DNA from 4 places in the Blastococcus sp. SYSU D00669 genome. Region 2 is predicted to be linked to each of the others. Evidence: predicted binding sites of a transcription regulator. Region 2 holds the regulator's gene; each other region holds the start of a gene.
The links. Region 2 encodes LexA, which represses DNA repair genes until DNA is damaged. Its sites were predicted from a motif close to TCGAACANNTGTTCGA; they were not measured.
Positions count from the first base shown of each region.

Region 1 (2,198 bases), on a different contig from region 2:
CGAGCGCGAGCACGCCGAGTTCGCCCGCATCCTCTTCGCCGACCTCCCCGCCGACCGCTTCCGCGCCTTCGCCGACGTCCTCGACCACGTGCTGGCCCGGCTGCGCGAGCACGGGGTCTCCCTCGACGCGCAGGCCGAGCGGTGAGCGGCCGGCTCGCGGCCGCCGGCCGCCTGGCGTGGACGGCGCTGGTCTACGAGCTCGGGATGTGGCGCAGCCTGTTCCGCTGGGTCACCCGCCGGCCGGCCGTCAGCAGCGGGACGGCGTTCCCCTACGCGGGCGTCGTCACGCCCGTCATCTGGGCGTTCATCGTCGTCTCGGCGATCGAGATCCCGGTCTTCCACCTGCTGGTGCCCTGGGAGACGGTGCGCTTCGTCGTGGACCTCGCCGGGGTCTACGGGCTGCTCTGGATGGTCGGGATGCTCGCCGGCCTCAAGGTGCACCCGCACGTCGTGGAGGACGGCGGGCTGCGGGTGCGCAACGGCACGGCGGTCGACGTGCTGCTGCCCTGGACGGACATCGCGTCGGTGCGGCTGCGCACGCGCTCGCTCGAGGGGATGCGCAACATCCAGGTGGCGGGGGAGGGCCCCGGCCGCGCGCTGTCGGTCGGCGTGGGCAGCCAGACCGCCGTGGACGTCGAGCTGCGCGAGCCGCGCGTGCTGCCGGTGCGCCGGACCGGGGGCGAGCCGGTCGCCGTCGTGCGCCTCTACGCCGACGACGCCCAGGCGCTGGCCGCCCGGCTGCGGGCCGAGCTGTCGGCGCGGGCGCCGTCCTGACGTCCCGGCGGGCGGCCGTCCCGACGGGTTAGCGTCGGGGTGTGCGCCTGCAGGAGTTCTGGTCCCGCCTCCGCGACCACTTCGGCACCATGCGGGCCGAGAGCGTGGCGCGCGACCACGTCTTCGCCTCCCTCGGTGGACGCAGCGCCGTCGACGCGATCGACGCGGGGGTGCCCGTGCGGCGGGTCTGGCTGGCCATCTGCGAGGAGTTCGAGGTCCCCGCGAAGCTGCGGTGACCGATGTGCGCGTGACCGCTGTGACGGGTGGCGTGTCGACATGGTGATCGAACGCCTGTTCGGTCTAGAGTGCGTCCACAGGTGACCTCGCTCTCCACAGGTCCACCCGATCACCCGAAAGTGTCGGACCCCCGCCCTAGCGTCGATCCCGACCGCTCCACGTGACTTCCCGAAGGTGAGCACCATGGCAACGCTCGACCGCGACAAGGCCCTCGACATGGCCCTCGCCCAGATCGACAAGCAGTTCGGCAAGGGCTCCGTCATGCGCCTGGGCGACAGCACCGCCCAGGCCATCAAGGTCATCCCGACCGGCTCGATCGCCCTCGACATCGCGCTGGGCATCGGGGGCCTGCCTCGCGGCCGCGTGATCGAGGTGTACGGCCCCGAGGCCTCCGGCAAGACCACGGTCGCCCTGCACGCGGTGGCCAACGCCCAGGCCGCCGGCGGCATCGCGGCCTTCATCGACGCCGAGCACGCGCTCGACCCCGAGTACGCCCGGGCCATCGGCGTCGACACCGACGCCCTGCTGGTCAGCCAGCCCGACACCGGTGAGCAGGCGCTGGAGATCGCCGACATGCTCATCCGCTCCGGCGCGCTCGACATCATCGTCATCGACTCGGTCGCCGCGCTCGTGCCGCGGGCCGAGATCGAGGGCGAGATGGGTGACAGCCACGTCGGTCTGCAGGCCCGGCTGATGAGCCAGGCGCTGCGCAAGATCACCGGTGCGCTGAACAACTCCGGCACCACCGCGATCTTCATCAACCAGCTGCGCGAGAAGGTCGGCGTCGTCTACGGCTCGCCCGAGGTCACCACCGGTGGTCGCGCGCTGAAGTTCTACGCCTCCGTCCGGCTCGACGTGCGCCGCATCGAGACCCTCAAGCAGGGCACCGAGGCGGTCGGCAGCCGGGTCCGCGTCAAGGTCGTCAAGAACAAGGTGGCCGCCCCGTTCAAGCAGGCCGAGCTCGACCTGCTGTGGGGCACCGGGTTCAGCCGCGAGGGCGGCCTGATCGACGCGGGTGTCGAGAACGGCTTCATCCGCAAGTCCGGCGCCTGGTACACGTACGAGGGCGACCAGCTGGGCCAGGGCAAGGAGAACGTCCGCGCCTTCCTCCGCGACAACCCCGACCTCGCCGACGAGATCGAGAAGAAGGTCAAGGAGAAGCTCGGCATCGGCGCCACCCTCGACGC
Region 1 covers NZ_JBJGZV010000050.1:4,765-6,962, reverse strand. Annotated here, with positions in the region: gene ACI8AF_RS24470 (MarR family winged helix-turn-helix transcriptional regulator) at 1-145, shown strand, start outside; gene ACI8AF_RS24465 (hypothetical protein) at 142-774, shown strand; gene ACI8AF_RS24460 (DUF3046 domain-containing protein) at 816-1,010, shown strand; gene recA (recombinase RecA) at 1,195-2,198, shown strand, end outside.
Region 1: the regulator LexA is predicted to act here: its motif matches at 1,058-1,073, upstream of recA (recombinase RecA).

Region 2 (2,198 bases):
CCCCGAGGACCTCGCGGTCGGCGCCGACGGCACCGTCTGGGTGGCCGACATCGGCGACAACCGGCTGGAGCGGCCCACCGTGGCCCTGCTGGCGCTGCGCCCGGACGGGACCACCGGCGTGTACCGGCTGACCTATCCCGACGGGCCGCACGACGCCGAGTCGCTGCTGCTGGCCCCGGACGGGACGCCGTACCTGGTCACCAAGGAGGTGCTCGGCGCCAGCGGGCTCTACCGGCCCACCGGGCCGCCGGCCGACGGCGGGACCGTGGCGCTGGAGCGGGTGGGCACCGTGACCTTCACGCTGACCGGCACCGCGGGCGGCCCGGTCGGTCGCGCCGGTCAGCTCATGGCGACCGGGGGAGCGGTGTCGCGGGACGGCCGGCTGCTGGCGCTGCGCACCTACACCGACGCCTACGTCTGGCCGCTGAGCGGGTCGGACGTGCCCGGCGCGCTGGCCGGGGAGCCGGTGCGCGTGCCGCTGCCGCCCGCGCCGCAGGGCGAGGCGATCAGCTTCAGCGCGGACGACCGCCAGCTCGTCGTCGCCGGTGAGGGCCTGCCGGGGGACGTGACCGTCGTGCCGACCACGGCCCAGCTCGAGCCGGTGGCCGCCGCGGCGTCGGCGGCGGTCACGGGTGACCCCGCCGGGGGGCCGCCCACGTTCACGGCCGCTCTGGTCGCCGCCGCGGTCGCCACGGTGGTGGTCGGCGTGGGCAGCCTGTTCCGGCGACTCCGGCGGAGCGGGGTCTAGCCCCGCCCCGCCGAGCGGTCAGACCCGGCGCAGGACGGTGACGACCCGGCCGAGGATCGTCGCGTCGTCACCCGGGATGGGCTCGTACGCCGGGTTGTGCGGCAGCAGCCACACGTGCCCGTCGCGGCGCTTGTAGGTCTTCACCGTGGCCTCGCCGTCGATCATGGCCGCGACGATCTCGCCGTTCTCGGCCGTGGGCTGCTGGCGCACGACGACCCAGTCGCCGTCGCAGATCGCGGCCTCGACCATGGAGTCACCGGCGACCTTGAGCATGAAGAGCGTGCCGTCGCCGACGAGCTCGCGCGGCAGCGGGAAGACGTCCTCCACGGCCTGCTCGGCGAGCACCGGGCCACCGGCGGCGATCCGGCCGACCAGGGGGACGTAGGTGGGCGCCGGCACGGCGGTGTCGTCGCTGCCGGTGGCCGCCGCGGCCGGCAGGGACTGCTCGCCGGGCAGCCGCACGTCGAGGGCGCGGGGACGGTTGGGGTCGCGGCGCAGCCAGCCCTTCTTCTGCAGCACCGAGAGCTGGTGCGCCACCGAGGAGGCCGACGACAGCCCGACCGCCTCGCCGATCTCGCGCACCGAGGGCGGGTAGCCGCGCCGCTCGACGGAGTCGCGGATGACCTCCAGGACGCGGCGCTGCCGCTGGGTGAGCCCGTCGCCGGCCTCGCCGCGGTCGGGGAAGGCGCGCACGGCCGCGGTCCGCTCCTCCGTCGCGGTCCCGGTCGCCCCGGCCGGCTCGCCGGCGCGCGCGGCGCGGCGCCGGGTGCCCGTGCCGCCGTCGCCGGGTACCCGGCGTCCGCCCGACGTCCCCCTCGTGCTCGCCACGTCTCCTCCTCGCCCGCCGGGCCGGTGCAGCCGTCCCGCGCGTCCGTCGTCGTCGGTAGCAGACGGTAGCGCTGTCGACGCGAACTATCAAACACACGTTCGAAGGCAGGCCGTGTCGGGTCGCTTCTCTCGGCGACCTCCGGTAGACATCGCACAGACGTTCGATTCGAACGCCTGTTCGAGAACGTCGGGGATCCGCAACAGCCGGGAGGAGTGGCCGTGGGAAGCGTGCAGCAGGCCGTGCTGGAGTTCGACGAGTCGGTGCAGGCGCCCTGGCGCCCGTCGCTGCGCTCCGTCGCCTGCCCGCCCGAGGGCGTGCGGTCGGCCAGGTCGCCGCAGTCCGCGCCGCGCGCCGGGGCCGGGAGGGCGCCGGCCGCGACCCCGCCGGCCCCCCGGCCCCGCCGGCCCGCGCCCGGCGGGCGGGTGCCCGCCACAGGTCCGGCCGCCCCGGCGCGGCCCGTGCGGGGCGGTGGCTGCACCGCTCCCCGGCGGGGCGCCGCGACGCGCCCGGAACCGGTCCCGCTGCGGTTGACCCGGCGCGCCCGGCGGATCGCGGTCGCGCTGGCCCTGGGTGCCGGGGTGGCGGTGGGCGCCTGGCTGGGTCCGCTGGTCACCGGCGGCG
Region 2 covers NZ_JBJGZV010000063.1:5,367-7,564, reverse strand. Annotated here, with positions in the region: gene ACI8AF_RS26310 (hypothetical protein) at 1-748, shown strand, start outside; gene lexA (transcriptional repressor LexA) at 767-1,576, opposite strand; gene ACI8AF_RS26300 (LysM peptidoglycan-binding domain-containing protein) at 1,796-2,198, shown strand, end outside.

Region 3 (2,198 bases), on a different contig from region 2:
CGACGGCTCGCCCTGGTCTCGGTCAGCCACTGGTGCTGGGCGTCGGCCACGATCACCGAGCTGTCGGAGAAGTGCACCTCGTAGCAGGGCCGACCCGTCATCACCTCGGTGGCGGCGACCACCGTCGTCGGGCGGCCGTCGGAGCCCATGACCTGGTCGCCGACCCGGACCTCCCCCATCGTCGTCCAGCCGCCCGGCGTCGCGACGGGGGTGTCGAGGGCCAGCGCCTTGCCCACGCCGGGCCGGGCCGCGATGACGACCATCTGACCGGCCTGCAGACCGTTGGTCAGCTCGTCGAGGTCGCGGATGCCGGTGGGCACGCCGCGGCTGACGCCGCCGCGCGAGGCGATGGCGTCGAGCTCGTCCATGGTCGGCTGCAGGATGTCCTCGAGGCGCGAGTAGTCCTCGCTCATCCGCTTCTCGGTGACCTCGTAGATCTCCTGCTGCGCGCGGTCGACGATGTCGTCGACGTCGCCCCGCCCGCCGGCCGCGCCGTAGCCGAGCTGCACGACCCGGGTGCCGGCCTCGACCAGCCGGCGCAGCGTGGCCTGCTCGGCGACGATCTGCGCGTAGTAGCCGGCGTTGGCCGCGGTCGGCGTCGACTGGATGAGCGTGTGCAGGTAGACCGCGCCGCCCATCTTGGACAGCTGGTCGGTGCGGTTCAGCTCGGCGCTGACGGTGATCGCGTCGGCCGGCTCACCCCGGCCGTACAGGTCGAGGATCGTGTCGTAGATGACCTGGTGGGCGGGGCGGTAGAAGTCGTTGCCGTTGAGGACCTCGACGACGTCGGCGATCGCGTCCTTGCTCAGCAGCATGCCGCCGAGCACCGACTGCTCGGCGGCGACGTCCTGCGGCGGCTGGCGGTCGTACTCGGGCGCCGAAGGCACCGGCCGGCTGAACTCGTCGGCGACTGCCACGCCGAACCCCTCCATCCACTCTCTGCGCACCCGCGAGCAGACCCCCGGCCCCTGGCCGGGGGTCTGGTGGGGGAAGCACCAGGACGCGACACGCACGACTCGAACGCTTGTTCGGGTCGGTTCTACCGCCGGGGGCCGACAACTCCGGGCTCCGGCGGTGAGCGAGGAAGACGTTAGGAAGCGCGGACGGACCAGTCCAACACCCGTGGGGACGCCGTTCTGCACAACTTGTGGACAAGTCGGTGGACGGACGCATGTCGACATGTGGAGAGCGGTCGGGACAGCGGCCGTACACCCGCCGTCTTCCGGCCCGCCACCTGCGCGAAGGCTGCCCACCGCCTGTGGACGGGAGAAAGACGGGAACTTCCCGCGCGTCGTCCCCCGGCGTGTCGCGGACGCCGTCCGTCGGGGCCCAACCGCCCCACTGTCCACAAGGCGCGTCGGTCACCCTCGAGGCGCTGAGGGATGCGGAGAGTCGGCGTCCACGCCGTGGCGTGCCGCTGCCCGGCGTCGACCGACCTCCGGCGGACCGCTGCCGGGTCCCAGCATGGTCGTCCGCGCCGGCCGGAGAGCCGGCAACGAGCGGAGGGAGCCCGCGAGGGCGCTGACCCGAACCCCCGTGAACGCCTGCCCCTGGTCGCTGGCCTACGGCTTCGACCAGGCAGAGGTCGTGGAGGGCGCGAGCCGGGTGCTGGTGCTCTCCGGGCAGGCCGCGACGGCGGAGGACGGCTCGCCGCAGCACCTCGGCGACCTCGCTGCCCAGTGCTCCCTGGCCCTGGACGACGTCGAGACGGTGCTGCTGGAGGCCGGCATGACGCTCGGCGACGTCGTCCGCATCCACGTCTTCGCGACCGACGTCGACGCGATGCTGGGGGCGTGGAGGGCCTCGCGAAGCGGTTCGCGGCGGCCGGCGGGACGTTCACCAGCACGCTGGTCGGGGTCACCCGCCTCGCGTTCCCCGAGCTGACGGTGGAGATCGAGGCCACGGCCGTCGCCCAGCACCGCGCGGAGGCCCGGAGACGCCGCGAGGGGCGCCGGACCAGCAGGTCCGACGCCCCTCGCGGGCCGTTCCCGACTATGCGGGGACGACGTCGATCTTCAGCTGCGTCGTGACCTCGGGGTGCACCCGCACCGTGACGGTGTGCTCGCCGGTGGTCTTGATGCTGCTGGGCAGCTCGATCCGGCGACGGTCGAGCTCCGGGCCGCCGGCGGCGGTGACCGCGGCGGCGACGTCGGCGGTGGTGACGCGGCCGAACAGCCGGCCCTCGGCGCCGGCGCGGG
Region 3 covers NZ_JBJGZV010000010.1:110,814-113,011, reverse strand. Annotated here, with positions in the region: gene dnaB (replicative DNA helicase) at 1-932, opposite strand, end outside; gene ACI8AF_RS09665 (RidA family protein) at 1,537-1,884, shown strand; gene rplI (50S ribosomal protein L9) at 1,993-2,198, opposite strand, start outside.
Region 3: the regulator LexA is predicted to act here: its motif matches at 1,017-1,032, upstream of dnaB (replicative DNA helicase).

Region 4 (2,198 bases), on a different contig from region 2:
AGGTCTCGCCGCGGGCGCGCAGCGGGACGATGGTGAACGAGTCCGAGTCCAGGCGCTGCCAGGCCGTGCGGACCTCGTCGGTGGTCAGCTGCGGCTCGACCAGCTCCGCCGGGATGGGGTGGGCGTGGATCGGCTCGCCCATGAGGAAGGCGGTGGTCATCGGGCTGTCCTCGTCGCCGCCCTGCTCGGGCCGGTCGAGGTAGGTGTCCATGTCGGTCACGCGCTCGGGGTCGCTGTGCCGGCGGGCGGCCTCGGTGGGCCGGCGGTCGTCGCCGATGAGCGCGGCGATCGCCCAGTCGCACAGGCGCGGCACCACGAGGTCGACCAGCCGCTCCAGCGTCTCCCCGGTGTCGAGGGTGCTGATCATCGACTCGCTGACCTCGGCGAGGAAGCGCAGCCGCTCGCTGTCGGCCTCGGCGTCCACGTCGGTCGGCGCGGCCACCTCGGCGAGCCGGTCGGCCGGCTCGCGGAAGCTGACGTGCAGCCGGTCCCCGCTGCGCACGGCGGTCGCGCTCAGCCAGCGCCCGCCGGGCGCGTAGTAGCCGTGCCAGGTGACCCGCTCCCCCACGCTGCGCGCGTGCAGCAGGAAGCTGTGGAAGATCGTGCCGCCGAGTTCCGGCAGGGCGATCCAGATGTTGCGCCCGAGCAGGTCGGCGCGGTCGCGGCCGAGCAGCTCCGCCGCGGCCCCGTTGACGTAGACGATCGACCAGTCGCCGTCGAAGACAGCCACGCCGTCCGGGACGGCGTCGAGCGCCTCGCCCAGGAGGCCCGCGTCCGCGGGTGCGGAGGCGGTATCGGTCACGGCGTCTCCACGGTCCGGCCGGCGGGCACCTCCCGCGGCATGTCGGGCAAACCGTACCGACTGGACGACGCCCCGTGCGGGGCCCACCGTTCACAGGGGGGCTGAGCTGGGTGGACCTGTCCACAGGCTGGACGCAGAACTGTCATGATCGAACGTATGATCGAAGGCGTGACCACGCCCGCCGCGACCACGGTGTTCGCGCCGCAGACCGACCTGGCGTCGGGTCCGCTCGCCGCGGTGCAGGAGGCCGACCGCGAGATCGCCCGGCAGGTGGCGCTGCGGTCGCGCGCCATGGCGGAGTTCGCCGGGACGTGGCCGGCGGAGCTGGACCGGCCGCAGGGCGTGCCGGGTGCGATGAGCGCGGAGCGGTGGCGGTCGCGGCCGGAGCTGCTCGGACCCGTGTCGGAGTGGGCGGTGCCGGAGCTGTCCATCGGACTGGCCCGCGCGCAGGGCAAGGCGGAGCGGCTGCTGGACGAGGCCCTGACCCTGGTGCACCGGCTGCCGGGCACGCTGGCCGCCCTCGAGGCCGGGATGCTGACCGAGGACCACCTGTGGTGCCTGCGCGAGCACGTCGCCCCCATCGCCGACGACGCGGTGCGCACCGAGGTGGAGGCCGCGGGGCTGGGCTGGGTGGCCGCCCGGGCGGCCGGGCGGACGATCACCACCCCGCCGCAGCTGGGCGCCAAGGTGCTGCGCGAGGTCACCGCCCGCAACGTCCGCAGGGTCGCCGACGAGCTGGCCAGGGCGGTCAAGCGGCGCGGGGTGAGCGTGCAGGGCGACCGGCGGCCGGGGATGGCCTCGGTGGTCGCGCTGCTGACCCTGCCGGAGGCGCAGGCGCTGATCGCCGCCGCGGAGGCGCACGTCGACGCGCTGCCGGTCGATCCGGCCGACACCCGCACCCGCGGGGAGAAGCTGGCCGACGTGCTGCTGGACCTGGTGCTGCGGCCGGGGGCGGGCGACCGGCCGCCGGTGCAGGTGACGCTGACCCTGGTCGCCCCGATCGGCACGGTGCTCGGCGGTGACGCCCCGGCCGAGCTGGGCGGTCAGGTGATCCCGGCGGAGCTGGCCCGGCAGCTGCTGGCCGCCCTCACCGGCGCCCACCTCGGCGCCGCCGCGGGCACCGCCGCTCCGACGGAGCAGGCGGAGTCGGCCGGGTGGGACGAGGACGATCGGTTCGTCGACCCCGGCCTCGACCCGCAGGACTGGACCGAGCAGATGCGCGCCGCGCACGAGGCCTGGGAGGCCGACTGGGAACGCCGTCTGGACGCCGGCGAGTTCGACGGCCCCGACCCCCTCTCCGCGGCCGAGGTGGTCGCCGCCGCCGAGCGGGCGCTGGACGACGGCTGGCTGGAGCTGGAGGCGGAGTTGGCCGCCACCGACGCCCGGGAGGAGGCGG
Region 4 covers NZ_JBJGZV010000019.1:97,977-100,174, forward strand. Annotated here, with positions in the region: gene ACI8AF_RS15085 (SpoIIE family protein phosphatase) at 1-802, opposite strand, end outside; gene ACI8AF_RS15090 (DUF222 domain-containing protein) at 971-2,198, shown strand, end outside.
Region 4: the regulator LexA is predicted to act here: its motif matches at 951-966, upstream of ACI8AF_RS15090 (DUF222 domain-containing protein).